2 regions of the Mycolicibacterium lutetiense genome follow, and region 1 is predicted to be linked to the other one. Evidence: riboswitches for the same ligand, from Rfam matches in the RefSeq annotation. Region 1 holds a riboswitch; the other holds the start of a gene.

What was found. A riboswitch is a leader RNA that binds a small molecule or an ion and turns the genes downstream of it on or off. The one in region 1 is predicted to bind cobalamin.
Region 2: another riboswitch for cobalamin. It lies ahead of JOF57_RS28625 (ABC transporter substrate-binding protein); the one in region 1 lies ahead of JOF57_RS05085 (PPE family protein).

What each region holds. Positions count from the first base shown of each region.
Region 1 covers NZ_JAGIOP010000001.1:1,037,746-1,046,993, reverse strand. The annotation lists gene JOF57_RS05095 (MarR family winged helix-turn-helix transcriptional regulator) at 1-427, shown strand, start outside; gene JOF57_RS05090 (PPE family protein) at 489-2,003, opposite strand; gene JOF57_RS05085 (PPE family protein) at 2,238-3,893, opposite strand; cobalamin riboswitch at 3,979-4,120, opposite strand; gene JOF57_RS05080 (SDR family oxidoreductase) at 4,160-4,933, opposite strand; gene JOF57_RS05075 (DUF899 domain-containing protein) at 5,074-5,760, shown strand; gene JOF57_RS05070 (SRPBCC family protein) at 5,757-6,236, shown strand; gene JOF57_RS05065 (nuclear transport factor 2 family protein) at 6,237-6,599, opposite strand; gene JOF57_RS05060 (L,D-transpeptidase) at 6,695-7,915, opposite strand; tRNA gene JOF57_RS05055 (tRNA-Lys) at 8,059-8,134, shown strand; gene JOF57_RS05050 (hypothetical protein) at 8,203-8,382, opposite strand.
Region 2 covers NZ_JAGIOP010000002.1:4,000,237-4,009,484, reverse strand. The annotation lists gene JOF57_RS28645 (LamB/YcsF family protein) at 1-748, shown strand, start outside; gene JOF57_RS28640 ((2Fe-2S)-binding protein) at 741-1,394, opposite strand; gene JOF57_RS28635 (ABC transporter ATP-binding protein) at 1,391-2,170, opposite strand; gene JOF57_RS28630 (FecCD family ABC transporter permease) at 2,167-3,183, opposite strand; gene JOF57_RS28625 (ABC transporter substrate-binding protein) at 3,183-4,154, opposite strand; cobalamin riboswitch at 4,195-4,320, opposite strand; gene rpsR (30S ribosomal protein S18) at 4,332-4,595, opposite strand; gene rpsN (30S ribosomal protein S14) at 4,595-4,900, opposite strand; gene rpmG (50S ribosomal protein L33) at 4,900-5,064, opposite strand; gene rpmB (50S ribosomal protein L28) at 5,064-5,300, opposite strand; gene mrf (ribosome hibernation factor-recruiting GTPase MRF) at 5,373-6,575, shown strand; gene JOF57_RS28595 (type B 50S ribosomal protein L31) at 6,572-6,820, shown strand; gene JOF57_RS28590 (MBL fold metallo-hydrolase) at 6,843-7,763, shown strand; gene JOF57_RS28585 (SLC13 family permease) at 7,805-8,995, shown strand; gene JOF57_RS28580 (GIY-YIG nuclease family protein) at 9,004-9,248, opposite strand, start outside.

The DNA.
Region 1 (9,248 bases):
CGCCCATCATCAGCTCGTCGCACACCTGAACCGGGGCCTGCAGAAATCAGGCCTGTCCGGGGCCGACTACGAGGTCCTCGCGGTGCTCTCGGCCCACGACGGGGACCGCATGTCCGCCCGTAACCTGTGCCACACGCTGGACTGGGAGAAGAGCCGTGTCTCCCACCAGCTGCGGCGCATGCAGAAGGACGGGCTGATCAGCCGCGAATCCAACCCCGAGGACGCCCGCAGCACCATGGTCTGCCTACTGCCGGCGGGCCGGGCCGCCATCGAGAAGGCGGCGCCCGGGCACGTGGAGGACGTCCGCCGGAACTTCATCGACTTGTTTACCCGGGCCGAGCTTGAAACCCTCGCCGCCCTCAACGAACGAGTCCTGCGCAACCTGGCGAAAGACGACGACTCCCCCGTCGAAGACGGGCCCTCGTAACCTTCACCAGCCGTGAGGCTTTCAGCTCCGCCCCGGGCGTCCAATAGGGATCCGGCCCGGTCTAGTCCTCGTGGTCTGGATCCCAGCTCGACGGCAACATCGGCGCCGTCGGGCCGGCATCAAACCCGGCATCGTTCAACGTCGTCAATCCCGTCGTCGTCGCATCCGGCTTGTCCCGCACGCCCGAAAACCCCAGTGGCCCCGCACCACCATCCGACACCGTCGGCGCGTCGCGCCCGGGTGACTCTGCCTCAAGGTCCATGTATTCGTTGCCGTGGCCTTTCTCCCGCATCGCGGCTCTTCGACGCCGGCGGGCCCGCGCCTCGCGGGCCTGTTCCCCGGCCCCGACAGCGGCGATATCGGGCTCGGGCGCTTTCTTCTTGGCGATGGCCACGGCATTGGTCCGTGCCGCGGCGGGGACACCGAAGCCTGGCGAACCGACCAGGTAGGGCGGGAAGAATCCTGGTCCACCGCCCGGGGCCGCAGAGGGTGCCGGCCCGGTGGCGACCGTTGCCGACGCCGACGCCCCGGTCGAGGGCGCCGCGGGAGCCGACGGCGCAGTCGGAGCCGGTGCGCCGCTCGGCACCGACGATGCGCTGCCGGCAGCCGGCCAGGATCCAGAGTCGGTGCCAGCCGGAACCTCCGCGACAACAGACGCCGGCGGCTGGATTGCAGCGAGGCCGGTGACCGCCCACCCCAGGTTGGCAATCACCACGCTCAGCGCCGGCTGAATCAGGGCCGGGGACAATTGGACAACGACCTGCAGCAGCTGAGCCGCATGGAAAGCCATGTCGGCCAACACCATCGGCAGATTGGTCAGCAGGGCAGCGGGATCATTCAGCAGGTTGTCGATCAGTAGCGCAATGTTCTCGATCTGCTCTTGGCCGACTTCCAGCCACCATCTCGGGTCGAGTGGGCTCAAGTCCCCGTGGCCATGGTCGTCGTCGTGATCATGGTCGCCTTCATGGTCATGGTCGCCGTCCTGGTCGCCGTCATGGTCATGGTCATGGTCGTCGTCGTCGTGATCGTGGCCGTCCTCGCTGTGCAGGATCCGCGGCGCCGCCGGCGTGGACGGGCTGGATGCCACCGCCGCCTCGGACACCCCTTGATAGACGGTCATCGTGGTGGCGGCCAGGATCCACATCCGCACATAGTCGGCCTCGGTGACCGCGATCGGAATGGTGTTGATGCCGAAGAAGTTCGTACCCACCAACGCCGCGTGGGTGGCATGGTTGGCGGCCAACTCAGCCAGCGTGGGCATCGTCGCCAATGCACTGGCATAGGCCGCAGCTGCGGTTTCATGCCGGACGGCGATCGCCGAAGTGTCGGCGCTGGCCTGGTGCAACCACGCCAGGTACGGAAGATGAGCAGTCACGTACTGTTCCGCACTCGGACCCTGCCATGCTCCTGCTTGTACCGCACCCAGAACGAGGGCGAGTTCTGTTGCCACCGTGGCATATTCGACGCTCAACGATGACCACGCGCCGGCAGCGGCCAGCATCGGACCCGGGCCTGGACCGCTGGTCAACAACGCTGAATGCACCTCTGGCGGCGAGGCCATCCATACCGCGGCCATGAGAAACCTCCCGTTGGTGACTAGCGACACGTGCCGCGGCTTACTGAATATGATTATCATTATCAGATGACCGGCACGATCTCAACCAACGGCCACTTCGGCGCAGGCGGGATCCAGGGGACAGTAGCGAGGGTGCACTACATGACATGTGCTGCAGTACTTAGTAATTCGCGTCAGACCGGCATGGCTCAACCCAGCTCACGGGACACTCGACGCTCAATCTGGTCCGGGCCCTCAGCCAGAACGATCGTCACTCCAGGTGCTCGGCAGCATCGGCTCCACCACACCGCCGCCGAAGGAATCACCGCCGAGAGAGGCAAATCCGGCCGGGTTCGCTGCGGACTTTCCGGGTTCTATCCCGCCGAACCCGATCTGCCCGGCGCCCCGGTCCGACGGCGCCACTTCGGGCTCCAGGTCCATGTATTCGTACCGGCGGCCGAGTTGCTGAACGCCGGTTCGGCGGCGTCGAGCCTTCCGCGCCTTCGGTTCCCCGGCCGGTGCGGGCACCCCCGTAGGGATCTCGGTGTCCTCGGGTGCGGATCTCTTCCTGGGGGCTCGGTTGCGCGTCGCCTGCCGCACCTCGGCCGGCAACGCGGCGGCCATGTAACCAAGCGCGTCCATGCTCCCCAGCGTTGGCGGTGACGTCGGCGCCGGCGGGAGGGCCGGGGGCGGGGACGGAGGCGCGGGCACTGACGCTGCCGGAGAAGCCGGAGCAGGTGACGGGGCAGGCGGAGCAGCCGGGGTCGACGGCAGCGTGAGGCCGACAGGCGGGGGCACCGGCGGAGAGATAGGTACTACCGCCACCGGGTCATGCAGTCCTATCAGCCCAGCCGCACCCACCACGCCCCCTGCCGTCAACACAGGTGCGGCGGCAACGGCCGCGGCCAGCATCGGCAGCAGCGCAGGCAGAACCGCGATGAGCACCGTCTCCAGCGTCGTCTTCAGCAGTGCGATGGTGTCGGTGGTGATCGCCACGAACATCGCCCCCGCCCCGAACAGCAACGTGTAGCCGATGGCCACCGGATTGCCCGAAGCGAACGCCAACCCGATATCGGCGGCAACATAGGCGGCGGTCTGCGACAGGTAGGCAACGTATTGCGAAATATCCATCGGATAGCCGAGAGCGAACGCGAGGTTGAGGGGATGAAAGAAGCTCAACGGATTGCCGGTCCACGGTAGGTATGGATCGATCCCCGCGAACAACTCCGCAAAGAAGGGATCGTTGTTGAGCGCCTGGATCAGCGGGTCCAGGACTTTGTTGTAGAAGTCGGTGTATCCGATCCGATCGAGCCAGTCGAGGTAGTCGTTCTGCCGGTCGGGTGGCGCGTCAGAGGTCGATGCCAGCGAGGCTGATCTCAGAATCTCTGGTGCGGCAACACTTTCCGGCGATGCGGCCAGCGCCGACGTCGCGACACTGTCATAGGCGTGCATCACGCCGGCAGCCTGAACCCACATCCGCACATAGTCGGCTTCGTTCAGCGCGATCGGAATGGTGTTGATGCCGAAGAAGTTCGTACCCGCCAACGCCGCGTGGGTGGCGTGGTTGGCGGCCAACTCGGCCAGCGTCGGCATCCCGGCCAGCGCGCTGGTGTAGGCCGCGGCGGCCGTTTCGTGTTGGACCGCGCGCGTCGCACTTTCGGCGCCCTGCTGCGTCAGCCAGGCCAGGTACGGGCCGTGCGCCGCGACATACGCTGTGGCACTTGGCCCTTCCCACGTCCCGGCCTGCACGCCGCCCAACACTGCGGTCAGCTCAGCAGCGACCTCGGCGTATTCGGCGCTCAGGGTGGTCCAGGCTCCCGCGGCGGCGAGCAACGAGCCCGGCCCCGGGCCCGCCGACAACAGCGCGGACCAGACTTCAGGTGGGGAGGCAAGATAAATGGGGGCGGTCATCGCTGACCGCCCCGTGTTTCGAATGACACGGGCGTTCATCGGCCTTCTCGGGGTGCTCCGCCCCGGGTAGCAGGATGCGATGACGCAAGTGTCCTGGCTCTCGGATCACAGCTCGCCTCGCCTTCCAGCTTGCAGCCGTGGCAGTTGAGGGTCGCTCCCCGATGACAGTGGCGGGACCGCGCCGGATTCGCACCGGCTTCCTACGTCGTCATCACCTAACCGACGAAGTATGGCACGCCCAGCGGGCGCTCAGATCTGCCGCACCACTACGCAGACGGGCGCCCGGCGCCCTTCTTGATCCGCGGGGCCAGTTGCACGATCTCGGGCACCACGGTCGGGTTCTCGTAGGCGCTGGTCACCAACGACACCAGGGTGTTGGCGACATCGCGCAGGGCCGACATGCGGGCGGGCAGCGCACCCTGGGCGACCCACGTCGTGACCAGCTGGTCCAACAGGTCGCGGTCGGCGCCGCGCAGGATCTCGGTGTCATCGGTGGGACCGACGCCGACGCGAATCAGCGACAGCTCGGGATGCTCGATGCGCCAGGAGTGCAGGATCTCGTCGAGGGCGGCCTTGCTCGCGCTGTACGCCGCCACCCCGGCGCGCGGGCGACCGACGTCATAGCTGGAGGCCACCATGACCACGCCATTCTCGGCCAGTCGGGGCGCCGCGGCACGCAGCACGTTGTTGGCACCGACGGTGTTGACACTGAACGCATGCAACCAGGTCGCCACGTCGGTGTCCTCGATGTAGGCGAACGGGATCACCGTGCTGGTGAACACCACGGCGTCCAGGCCGCCCAGCGCGTCCGCCGCCGCATTCACCACGCGGCCGATGGCCGCGGAATCCTCGACGTCAAGCTCGAAGGCGAAACCACCGATGGCGTCTGCCAGGGAATTCAGCAGATCGATACGTCGCGCGGCGACTGCGACCTTGGCGCCGCGTTCGGTGGCACTGACCGCAACAGCGTGGCCGATGCCCGACGAGGCACCGACGACGAGGAGACGCAGCCCGGCTGCATCGGCTCGCTGACCGCTCATTCTGGATCAACCTCCATGGTTCATCTCAAGGTGTTAGGTCACCCTTCGCTCGTCGGACATTACCGCCTGCGATGAGTTCCGGCCGCGCGGTGGGTCCACTTGAGAGACCGAGTTTCGTTGAACAGCCTTCAGGAGTCCCGATGACGACAGAAAAGCCTCCGATAGTCGACCAGCAGACGTGGCGTGCCGCGCTCGCGGATGTCCGACGTCGAGAGAAGGCCGCCACCCGGGAACTCGACGCGATCGCCGCAGCGCGTCGACGGCTGCCGATGGTGGAGCTGCCGGATTACACGCTGATCGGCGCGGACGGCCCGGTGCGCCTGGCCGACGTATTCGACGGCCACACACAGTTGATCGCGTACCACCACATGTGGACCGACGCCGCGGAATGGCAGTGCGGCGGCTGCACGTGGTTCACGTCGCAGTTCACCCGGCTCGATTTCCTGGACAACTACGACGCCCGCTTCGTCGTCATCACCAACGGACCGATCGACGAGGTGCTGACCTATCGCGAAAAAGTCGGCAACACGATGGACTGGTACTCGTCATCGGAGAGTTCGTTCGGCGCGGACGTCGACGCTGGGCCCGGCGAGGGTTTCGCAGTCAACACCTTCCTGCGTGACGGGGGCACCGTCTACCGCGCCTGGCACACCAACGGCCGCGGTACCGAACAGCTCAGTTACCTCTTCCCGCTCATCGATCTGCTGCCGTACGGCCGGCAGGAAGAATGGCTGGATTCGCCTGAAGGATGGCCGTCGCGGCCGACATACTCGGGCTGGCCGGACAGCCCCGACATCGCCCACCTCTACGGAAAGGCCGCACAATGACCGCCTCAGCCACCCGCGAGCGTTACGTCGTCACCCGCACCATCCCCGCGTCGCCGGCAAAGGTGTTCGCCGTCCTGGCCGACCCGGCCCGGCATTGCCAGACCGAGCCCGGTGACTGGGTGCGCGACGCGATCGACCCCACCCCGATCACCGGGACCGGCCAGATCTTCGCGATCAACATGTTCCTGCCCCAGGCCGGCGGACACTACGTCATGCACAACCTGGTGACCGAGTTCGACCAGGTCCGGACGATCGCGTGGCTGCCCGGCCAGCTCGACGAGCAGGGCAACCATGCGCCCGGGGGTTGGTGGTGGCGGTACGACCTGGCCCCCAACGGGGACCAGGTCGACGTCACTCTCACATACGACTGGACCGACACCCCGCAGAGCTTCCGGGACCAGATTGGCGGCATGCCACCGTTTGACACCGACTTTCTCGACGAATCGCTTGCGGCACTGGACCGCTCGGTCACGTAGTCAGGCAGGCACCCGGTCCAGGAACCCGAGCACGGTCTGGATCCGTCCTTCGGGATCAGTGGCGAGCACGTCGAAACCGACCACCACCGGCTCGACATCACGAGGTCCGAGCCCCCACTGGAAACGCGCCTGCCGGTGGCGCGCGTCCGGTCCGCTGACGAGGGTGAACACGAACCCCGGAAACTGGGCGTGCACGGCCTCGATGGCGCCGGAAACTTCGTCATGCCCGCTCACCTGGGCCAGCGGGTCGGTGTAGGTGACGCTCTGCGCCCAATGCCGTTCCAGCAGCGCCCGCCGTTCGGCGGCGTCGGTGGCATTCCAGGTACGGAGGTACGCAGTAACGGTGTCGTCGAACTCGGCCATGTCGCCTCTTTCGGTAATCAACTGGGACTCAGTCAGATTCACCGATTCGAGACGCCGTGTCGATTACCGCGCAGGTAATCGGGCGATAGCGAGAATCAGGTGCCGGCGTTGCCGGTGCGCCACTGGTCCCACGGGATGTTCCAGTCCCCCAGGCCCTCGGTGCCCGGCAACACCGAGCCCACCGTGTTGACGACCTCGACGATGTCGCCCCGTTTGGTGTGCTCGTAGAACCAGCGCGCGTTGGAAGTACTGACATTCAGGCATCCATGGCTGACGTTGCTGTAACCCTGGCTGCCGACCGACCACGGGGCCCCGTGCACGTAGATACCGCTGTAGGACATCTGGGTCGCGAAGTCGACTTCGGTGCGATAGCCGTTGGGCGAGTTGACCGGCACCCCGTACGTCGACGAATCCATCACCATGTGGTCGAAGCGATCGCCGACGATGTAGACCCCGTTGTTGGTCGGAGAACTGTTCTTGCCCATGGAGATCGGCATGGCTTTGACGACCTCGCCGTTGCGCCGAACGGTCAGAGTTTTGGTGGTGTCGTCGGCGGAGGCGATCACCTCGTCACCGATCGTGAAGTGGGCGGTGACATTGCCCTGGCCGAACAGGCCGTCACCCAACTCGACGCCGTAGGTGTTGACCGTGACATCCACCGAGGTGCCCGGCTTCCAGTACTTCGCCGGACGCCAACGCACTTCGCGGCTGTTGAGCCAGTAGAACGCACCCTCGACCGACGGATTGGTCTTGACGGTGATGGCACGTTGAGCGGCCAGGCGGTCGGAGATGTTCTCGTCGAAGCGGATTGCCACCGGTTGGCCCACCCCGACCACTTCCCCGTCGTTCGGCAGGAGGTAGGGCATCGTCAGATTGGCCGGCGAGTGCGTCTCGAACCGCAACCTGCGGTTGGCGACACCACCGAGGCCCAGTGACTGCGCGTTGAGGGTGTACTGCTCGTTGTAGTCGAGCGGGTCGGTAGTCGACCACGTCAGCCCGTCGGCACTGAACTTTCCTGCGACGTTGGCGCCCTCTTCATCGGTCATGGTGACCCCGCCGAGCACACCGTTCTCTGCGCTCACCGTGACCGGTGCGTCGACGGTCACCCCGACGGCACCATCGGTCACCGAGGCGTTCACCCTGGGCACCAACAGATCGCCGTAAGGAGTGCCCTTGTCGGTGATCACCGGCGGCGGTCCCTGCGGGTCTTCGCCCGCGCAGGCCGTCAGGCCCAACATCATCGCCGGCACCATGGCAACCACCGCCCGCCGGAACACACCCCGATATGGACGGGTCACCGTCTGGGCCTGCCCCATGTTCGTCCTACCCCTCCCACGGTCGAGCAAATCTTGGCAATAGTCTAAGGGTTCTGGTGGGATCGGGCCGACCTGAACATGGCCCATGCCCGCCACCAGCGGATTTCACTGTTGAGTGAAACTCCTGTTATTGTCTCTCTCGCGCGCCGTTAGCTCAGTTGGTAGAGCAGCTGACTCTTAATCAGCGGGTCCGGGGTTCGAAACCCTGACGGCGCACCAACCAAAAACCCTGCCTCGGCAGGGTTTTTGCGTTTCAGTGGTTCAGAGTTACTGGGACCGTGCATGTATCAGGCCCGGTACCGCTCGACCAGTCGATCGCCGATGCTGGATTCGGCCTCTTCCAACAGCATCTCCACGGCACCGGCCAGATGCGCGGCCGCATAGCCGCGGTCCCGGGATTGCTCGCTCTTGAACCGGTCGAGCTCCCGGCGTAGATCGCCAAGGGTTTCATCACTCACATGCGCCATATGGGTACCTCCAGTCGGTAGGACCACGGCCCACATCGCCATTGAAAGGTTCGACATGAGCCATCGGGTGTTGTCAGCGAATCCCGACGAGAAGTCCGTCGGGATACGCTCTACCGGCGACAGCCCATGCAGCAATCCTGGCAAACGGAAAATAAATTAGCTGCAACGTAATACCCCCTTGTCATGCGATCGACCCGTGTTGCGGTCGGGATCCAGACCCGGGTTCGCCTCCCAATCCCAACCCGACGTTGACCTTAGCTGTACACCTATGCGGTAGCAACCGGTTCGGCGAGAAAGGGCCGTTCCCGCCCTGCTATGCAGTAGATTTCAGCTACCGCACGCTGCTGGCGCCGAGTTGCACAGCATGCGGGCGATCATCAGACGGTCCCAGGTTTGCCAATCGGTTTTCCCACGAAATCAGCGTGGATCAAGGAATTGGGACCGACGGCGCGTCACACCGCGCCAAAATCCCAGCAAACTTCTTGCTGAATCAATCGGATCTCGTCCGACGCCACGCTGCCGCAGTTCATCCGCCACCGGAGTCGTCGCTCAAATTTGCGGTGGGCGACTCCAGCGACAGCCGGAAGGTTGGCGCCGACATGCCTCGATGATGTGCTGGCAATTGCGTGGTAACAGAACAAGTCATGGCGCGGTCAGTATCTTGACGCATACGTAAGTTACTGACTAGTATCTGGCCGCAGCGCTTTCGCTGGTCAGACGCCAGATATCGTGTTAGTCTCCAGTTAGCTGATGTATTGCGAACCAATACCGCGTGGCGATTGCGCCAAGATGAGGGGTGTTAGCTGATGGCTACCGCAAGCGGCGCCGGCCCCACAGCCATATCAACCGCCGCATTTGTTGCTGCA
Region 2 (9,248 bases), on a different contig from region 1:
CGACCTCAACGCCGATCTCGGCGAGAGCTTCGGCGCGTGGAAACTCGGTGACGACGAGGCCATGCTCGACCTGGTCACCAGTGCCAACGTGGCCTGCGGTTTCCATGCCGGGGATCCGGCGCTGTTGCTGCGCACCTGCCGCGCGGCCGCGGACCGCGGTGTACGCGTCGGCGCCCAGGTCAGCTACCGGGACCTGGCCGGATTCGGCAGACGCTTCATCGACGTCACGCCCGAGGACCTGACCGCCGACGTGATCTACCAGATCGGCGCGCTGCAGGGCATCGCCCATGCCGCCGGAACAACTGTGACCTACGTGAAACCCCATGGTGCGCTGTACAACACGATCGTCAGCCACCGGGACCAGGCCGCCGCGGTGGCGGCCGCGGTAGCGGCCGTCGACACCGGCCTGCCAGTGCTGGGCCTGTCCGATTCGGTGTTCTTCGAGGAGGCCGAGCAACGCGGGCTGCGCACCGTCGCCGAGGCGTTCGCCGACCGCGCCTACCAACCCGACGGCACCTTGGTGTCGCGGCGCGAACCTGGCGCGGTGCTGCACGATCCCGCGGAGATCGCCGAGCGGGTGGCGCGGATGGTCACCGCCGGCCAGGTCACCGCGTTGGACGGCTCGGCCATCGAGGTGACAGTGGATTCCGTCTGCGTACACGGTGATTCCCCGGGTGCGGTGCAGATCGCCACGGCGGTGCGTGAGCGCCTGACCGAAGTCGGGATCACCCTGGCCGCGTTCAGTTGAGCGCGCAATCTCCGCAGTTCGATCCGCCGGGCACCCGGTAGTAGAGGCAACAACTGCGGCGGCGGAACGTCAACCCCGTCAGGTGGCCCGTCCCCACCAATTCGCCGGTGGCCAACAGTGATTCGGTGACGTCCAGGACGTCGTAGTGCAGTTCCGGTCGGGCCCGGGCCAGCTGAGCCGCCGCCGCGACCAACGCCGCCGCGGCATTGCCGTAGAGCAGCCGCGGCGCCATCTTGACCCGAAGCCCGGCGGCCAGCGGCTCGAGGTGGTCGACGATCACCGATCGATACAGCTGCCGCACCATCTCCGTACCGGCGTCGACAGGTTCGCCCAGCGGCTCCGGCAACCGGAGTTCGGTACTGGTGCCGCGGCGCTGCAGATCGGCCAGCCCGGGCAGCACCCCGTACTGCAGCGCACACCCCAGCAGCGGTGACCACAAGCGTGACGCGTGGCTGAACTGAACCAGGGAGGCACCGATACGAAGGTCCGTCGTGCGATACCCGGCGGTGGTCTTGGCGACGAGGTCGGCGCAGCCGTCGTCATAACAGCGTCGCACCGGAACCCAGCCGGCCGGATCCCCGCCGACGGTGATGGCGAAGAACCCGCCGAGCGAGGCGATCTCGCCGAGCTGGGTGCCGATGTTCACCACGTCGCCACCGTCTTGGGCACGACGGTGATCTGAGGCCTTCCGGCATCGACAGCGATCCGGGCTGCGACCCCGTATACGTCGGCAAGTAGATCCACGGTGAGGACCTCCACGGGGGTTCCGACGGTAACCAGTTCTCCGCCGTCAAGCACACAGATCCGATCGCAATATGCCGCAGCGAGATTCAGGTCGTGCAGGGCGGCGACCACCGTCGCACCGGACTCCCGCAGCAGGCCCAGGGCCTCGTGCTGGTGGCGCAGATCGAGGTGGTTCGTGGGCTCGTCGAGCACGATGACCTCGGTGCGTTGGGCCAGCGCGCGAGCGATGAGCACGCGTTGCTTCTGTCCTCCGGACAGCCGGCCGTAGCCGGCCCCGCTCAGGTCCGCAATATCCAGCGCGGCCAACGCGCTGCCGATGATTTCGCGGTCCTCACGGCTGTCGGAGTCGAACGATCGCTTGTACGGTGTGCGCCCCATCGCCACCATGTCGAACACGGTGAGCTCGAAATCGCCTGCGGCTTCCTGCAATACCGCCGCGACGCGTCGCGCGGCCAATTTGCCGGGCAGCATCCAGACGTCGGCGCCGTCAACCAGCACCCGTCCCGCGCTCGGCCGCAGGGCCCGGTACAACGTCCGCAGCAGCGTCGTCTTGCCAGCCCCGTTGGGACCCACCACGGCCAGCATCTCACCGGGGGCGACCGACAACGAGACGTCGGCGATCAACGGTCTGCCGCGCACCGACACCGAAACCGCCTCGAACTCCACGCCTGCCGTCACACCCGGGCCTTTCGTCGCATCAGCCACAGGAAGAACGGCCCGCCGACGAGTGCGGTCAGGATCCCGACGGGCAGTTCCTCCGGCGCGGCCACGGTCCTGGCCACGATGTCGCACAGCACCAAAAATGCCGCCCCCAGCAGTGCGGCGGCCGGCAGTGCCCGGCGATGGTCGGCACCGACCAACAGACGCGTCACATGCGGCATGACCAGCCCGACAAACCCGATCGTCCCGCTGACCGCGACCATGGTTCCGACCATGAGCGCCACGACGAGAAACATTCCCGCCCTGAACCGGTGTACATCGAGCCCGAGCGAGGCGGCCGCCTCCTCACCGGTGTAGAGCAGATTCAGCGATCGGGTGACGGCCAGCAGCACGATCACGCCGAGGACCACCGCCAACGCGGGCACCCAGACCATGCGCCAGGTGGTGCCACCCAGGCCCCCGAGCATCCACCGCACAGCCGACTGCGCCTTGTGCGGATCGTCAGAGGTCACGATCATCAGACTTGCCAGCGCGGACAGCACCTCGGCCACCGCCACGCCGGCCAGAACCAGCCGTACGGTCGTCATCCGCCCGCCCGAGCGGGCCAGAAAGTAGACCGCGACGAGCGCGAGGAAGGCTCCGAGGAAAGCTGCCAACGGCAAGGTCAGTGCAGGTAGCACCCCGGCGCCGAACACCAGCATGGCGACGGCGCCGACCGAGGCTCCCGAGGAGACGCCCAGCAGCATGGGATCGGCGAGCGGATTACGCACCACGGCCTGCAGCGCCATGCCGCACGCTGCCAGCCCTGCCCCGACCACCGCCGCCAGCACGACCCGGGGCAGCCGGGCGTCGAGCACGATGGATTCCCTTACCGCAGGCCAACTCTGCTCGACGAGGCCCGGATGGACGGCGTGCACCACGATGGCCCACACCTGTCCCGGCGCGATGGACACCGAACCGACGGCAACGCCGGCAGTCATCGCCGTCAGCAACAGCGCGGCAAGCCCGGCGAGGACCAGCCGGTAGGGAATCACGAAAATCGGTCCGGGTGCAGCTGTCGGGCCAGGGCCTGCACCGCGCGGCCCACCCGCACCCCGACCACCACCGAAGACAACGGGAGCACCGCGAACCGCTGCTGAGCAACCGCCGGAACATGTTGCAGCAGCGGATGTTCGGTCAGAAAGCGTTTCTTGTCGGCAACCGGCTGATCGCCGTAGTCGTAGATCACGATGACCTCGGGCGCCCGCTCGGCGAACTGCTCGAACGATACGTCGCCCCACACCTTGGGCACGTCGGCGAACACGTTGACGCCGCCGGCCGCCTCGATCATCAGGTTGCCGATGCCCTTGCCGCCCGAGGTGAACACCGTCGCCTCACCGCTGTCATAGACCGCGACCCGCGCCGGCTGGACGTCACGCACCTTCGCCGCGGACTGCGCCAGCTCGTCGTGCAGCGTCTGGATCTGCCGCTCGGCCCGGTCGGTGACACCGAAGATCTTTCCGATACTGCGGATTTCGTCGTCCACGGTGGACATGGCGACGGGCCCGGACCGGCAGTCCTCGATATTGAGGTAGGTATTCACCCCGGCGTCGGTCAGCCGTTGCCGGGCGCGACCCTCCTTCTCGTCGAACGCACTGTCCCAGCCGCCGTAGACGAAATCGGGTTCGACAGCCAGCAGCGACTCGTAGGACGGGTACTCCTTGGCCAGTACCGGAACGCTGTCGTAGGCGGCCTGATATTCGGGCAGGATCCGGTCGTCGAGGAACGACGTGCCGACCATGGAATCCTGCAGGCCCAGCGCCAGCAGCGTCTCGATCGCATGCTGGTTGAGTGCGACCGCACGGGCCGGCGGTCGGCCATAGGTGGTGCTGACACCGCAATTGTCGACAGTGACCGGGAATCCCGGCGGAGCGTTGCCCGCAGTCTCAGGCGCTGCGGTCGAGGCGCACCCCGATACCAGTAGCGCCGACACCAGTCCGGTGATCAGCCAACGAGCACCCATGGGCGTACCCGTCCTCTCCGGGGAGATCCGCCCCAGTACGTGCGAGGTGGCGACTGCGGTGTTTGTCTGGCTCTCGACGGCCAACGGATGCTGGTCGATCGATCACAGTGGCGGGACCGCGCCGGATTCACACCGGCTTCCACGATCCGCAGTCGCCCTATCGCCTCGAATGGTAGGTCAAGCCGGGCCGACCACCGGCAGCAGCGCCATCTCCCTGGCGTTCTTGATCGCCGTGGCGACCTGGCGCTGTTGTTGCGGAGTGAGCCCGGTGATGCGCCGGGACCGGATCTTGCCCCGCTCACTGATGAAGGTGCGCAGCAGATGGACATCCTTGTAGTCGACCTCGGTCACGCCGAGGGCCTTCAGCTGATTGCGCCTGGGCTTCTTGACATCGGTGGCCGGAGGGCGCTTCCTGGTGTTCTTCCGGGAGTTCGCCGCCATCACCAACTCGACTTCCGCACGCCCGGCAGTTCACCGCGGTGCGCCATTTCGCGGACGCGGACCCGCGACAGCCCGAACTTCCGCAGATGGCCACGCGGCCGGCCGTCGACCGCGTCTCGATTGCGCAGCCGCACCGGGCTGGAATCACGCGGCAGCCGCTGCAGCGCCGTGACCGCTGCGGCTTTCTCCTCACGCGTGCCGGCCGGATTGCGGATGGCCTCTTTGAGCTCGGCCCGTCGTTCCGCATAGCGCTCCACGAGTTTCCGGCGCTGCTCGTTCTTGACGATCTTGGATCGCTTGGCCATCAGCGCTCCTCACGGAATTCGACGTGACGACGGGTGACCGGGTCGTACTTGCGCAGCACGATCCGGTCCGGGTCGTTGCGGCGGTTCTTGCGGGTGACGTACGTGTACCCGGTGCCCGCGGTCGACTTCAGCTTCACGATGGGCCGGATATCGGTGCTGGCCATCAGATCTTCTCCCCTGCGCTACGCAGCCGGGCCACCACGGCCTCGATGCCGTCACGGTCGATCACCTTGATTCCCTTGGCGCTGACCCGAAGCCGGACCCGGCGACCCTCGCCTGCCAGGTAGTAGGTCTTGGTCTGGATGTTGGGGTTCCAGCGGCGACGACTGCGCTTGTGCGAGTGCGACACCGTGTTGCCGAACCCGGGCGAGCGCCCGGTGACTTGGCAGTGGGCAGACATCGGTCTCCTTCGAATGGGGTAGCCTTACGATAATGATAATCATTTTCAATAACAACTTTCTCGGGAGGTGCGGTGCGAACCCCTGTGGTGCTGATCGCCGGTCAAGGTGACAGCAACGGCGTAGCGGACGAACTGGGCCGCAGGCCCGGAACCGTGCTGGTGCGCCATACCTTTGACGGCCACGTGGTGCTGCGGACCGTGGCCGACCGGAACGGGACATCCGAACTCGCTCTCGAGCTCGCCCACGGTTGCGTGTCCTGCACCGTCCGCGACGACCTGCTGATCCTGTTGCGGCGCCTACACCGGCGCGGCGACGTGGATCGCATCGTGGTGCAGTTGATGCCCTGGCTGGAGGCCGAGCCGGTGTGCTGGGCGATCAACACCATCCGGGTCCACGTCGGGCCCGGTTACCTCGACGGGCCTGCCGCTCGCGACGTCACCATCGAGGCGGTGATCGCGTGCCTGGACGCGGCGGTCTGGCTGCAACAGTCTGTCGGCGACGAGGAACTGCCCGACGGACGCACGGTCGCCCAGGTGGTCGTCGGTCAGGCCGAGTTCGCCGACATGCTGGTGCTCAACGAGCCCGAGGCCACCACCCTGGCAGTGCTGCGCCGGCTCGCGCCCCGCGCCCGCATCACCGTGGGCCCCGACCGCGTCGAGCTCGCCCTGGCGCATCTGGAGCCGAACAGCCGGCGCGGGCGCACGGCCACCCCGCACGATCCACTCCTGGCCGGTGAACCGCCGCTGGCGCCCGACGACGAGGTCATCATCATCGAATTCGCCGCGCGGCGGCCGTTTCACCCGCTGCGCCTGCACGACGCCGTCGACCTCCTGCTCGACGGGGTGGTGCGCACCCGCGGCCGGGCCTGGCTGGCCAACCGCCCGACCGACGTCATGTGGATCGAATCCGCGGGCGGCGGAATGCACTTCAGCAACGCCGGAAAGTGGTTATCGGCAATGGATTCCACCGAGCTGGCCTACACCGATCCGGAACGCGTGGCGATGGCCGCGATCGACTGGCATCACCAGTTCGGCGATCGTCACGTATCGCTGACGGTCCTGGCCTGCGGTGCCCGCCCCGGCGAGGTCATCGAAGCGCTGCGCGGCGCGCTGCTCACCGACGACGAGCTGGCCCGACCGGACCTGTGGGCCGATTACCCCGACCCGTTCGGGGACTGGCACCAAGAGCCCTGTCAGCCGGGAATTGACGAACCCGCCGCGTCCGTCCATCAGGAAATCCGTCAGGACATCCATCAGGAAGGGGAATCCCAATGAAGCCCGCAATCCATCCCGACTACCACCCCGTGGTGTTCCAGGACGCCTCTACCGGCACCAGATTCCTCACCCGGTCCACGGCAACCAGCGAACGCACCATCGAGTGGCCGACCCCGGACGGGATCCAGACCTACCCGCTGATCGCCGTCGACGTCACCAGCGATTCCCATCCGTTCTGGACCGGCACCGCACGGCACCTCGACTCGGCCGGGCAGGTGGAGAAGTTCCGCCGCCGCTACGGGTAGGTCCTGGTTCTAGGGTGGGACCATGCGGCTCAAGCCCGGCAGACCCGACCTGGCCCCCTATGCGCGGTTCTTCGACGCGCCGGCGGCCACACCGCAATCCCCGGTCACCGTCACCTGGGCCGGGGTCAGCACGCTGCTCGTGGACGACGGCACGTCGGCGATCCTGACCGACGGCTTCTTCTCCCGGCCCGCGCTGCCCCGCGTGGTCTTCCGCAAGCTGGCGCCGTCGCTGCCCCGCATCGACGGCTGCCTGTCCCGCCTCGGTATCGACAAGCTCGAAGCGGTGCTGCCGGTACACAGCCACTTCGATCACGCCATGGATTCGGCCGTGGTGGCCGAGCGCACCGGCGCCCGGTTGGTGGGCGGCACGTCGACCGCCCAGATCGGCGCCGGGGGCGGCCTGACTCCCGACCGGATCGTCACGGTCACCCCAGGCGAAGCCGTCACCCTCGGCGCGTACGACGTGACGCTCTTCGAGTCCGAACACTGCCCGCCGGACCGCTTTCCCGGCGTCATCACCGCGCCCGTCGTACCGCCGGCCAAGGTCGCGGCCTACAAGTGCGGCGAAGCCTGGTCGACGCTGGTACACCACCGGCCCAGCGACCGTCGCCTGCTGATCATCGGCAGCGCCGGCTCGGTGCCGGACGCCCTCGACGGGCAACGCGCCGAGGTGGTCTACCTCGGGATCGGCCAACTCGGCCTGCAATCCGAGCAGTATTTCGAGAGCTACTGGACCCACACCGTGCGTGCGGTCGGGGCGCGGCGGGTGGTGCTGATCCACTGGGACGACTTCTTCCGCCCGCTGCAAGAGCCGCTTCAAGCCCTGCCGTATGCCGGTGACGATCTGGACGTGTCGATGCGGGTCCTGACCCGCCTGGCCGACCAGGACGGGGTGCTTCTGCACCTGCCCACCGTGTGGGAACGGTCCGACCCCTGGCGCTGACCTTCGCGCTCGGCGCGCTGGCCGTGGTCCTGGCTTTCGCGATGGCGCGTCCCAACGGCTGGCCCGAAGCAGTCGCAGCGGTGCCCGCCGCCGGACTGCTCATCGCGTTCGGGGTGATCTCGGGGCCCGACGCGCTGACCGAGGTGAATCGTCTGCTGCCCGTGGTCGCCTTCCTGGCGGCCGTGCTGGTGCTGGCCCACCTGTGTGACGACGAAGGCCTCTTCCACGCCGCGGGCGCGCTGATGGCCCGGGCCAGCAGGGGTGATTCCCGGCGGTTGCTGACCCGGGTGTTCCTGATCGGGGCGACGACGACGGCGGTGCTGAGCCTGGACGCCACCGTCGTCCTGTTGACGCCGGTGGTACTGGCCACCGCCCGCACCTTGGCGATACCACCCCGGCCGCATGCCTATGCCAGCGCACATCTCGCCAACTCCGCGTCGCTGCTGTTTCCGGTGTCGAATCTGACGAACCTGTTGGCCTTCGCCGTGGCGGGGTTGTCCTTCATCCAGTTCAGTACGGTGATGGCGCTGCCCTGGCTGGCCGCCATCGGCGTCGAATTCGTCCTGCTGCGTTGGCTTTTCCGCCATGAGTTGAATCGCCCGGCGGCCGAGGTGACTCCGCCACCACCCGAAGTTCCGGTGTTCGTACTCGTGGTGTTGGGTTTGACGCTGGCGGGTTTCGTCGTCACGTCGGCCTTCGATGTATCGCCGGCCTGGGCAGCACTCGGCGGTGCGGTCGTGCTGGGCCTACGCAGTCTGGCCCAGCGCCGCAGCACGATTCGCGGCATCGCGCGCGCAGTCAATGTGCCGTTCCTGGCGTTCGTCGTGTGCCTGGGTGTCGTGGTGGACGCCGTCGTTCAGAACGGCCTCGGCGACGGCATGCGTGGGGTGCTCCCCCTCGGCGACTCGTTGCCCGCGCTGTTGGGCCTGGCGGCGATCGCGGCGGTGCTGGCCAACGTGGTCAACAACCTGCCCGCGGTGTTGGTTCTGCTGCCGTTGGTGGCCGGCGCCGGCCCGGCCACAGTGCTCGCCGTGCTGATCGGGGTCAACGTCGGCCCCAACCTGACCTACGTCGGCTCGCTGTCAAACCTGCTGTGGCGCAATGTGGTTCACCGTGAAGGCCTACCGGCGAAGTTCACCGAGTTCAGCAGGGTGGGACTGGTCACCGTGCCCGCGACGCTACTGGCCGCTGTACTCGGATTGTGGCTGAGCCTGCGACTCTTCGGTGGCTGACCGCCGGCTCACCACTCTTTGAGTACCCGAAGCTTGTTCGCATCGTTCATCGCGACGCGCCGCAGGCGCTTCAACTCCGGGTAGAAGGCGTTGTCCTTGTTCGCTTCCTGGCCGTTGAGGGGCAGATCGACCGCGGCGATCAGCTTTTCCTCCAGGAACCACGGCTCGGGGTGAACCACCCACGACACCAGGGCATTCTCGGCCATCCACTGCGTCAGGATAGATTCTCCCCCGGCAAAGGTTCGCTTGTCGC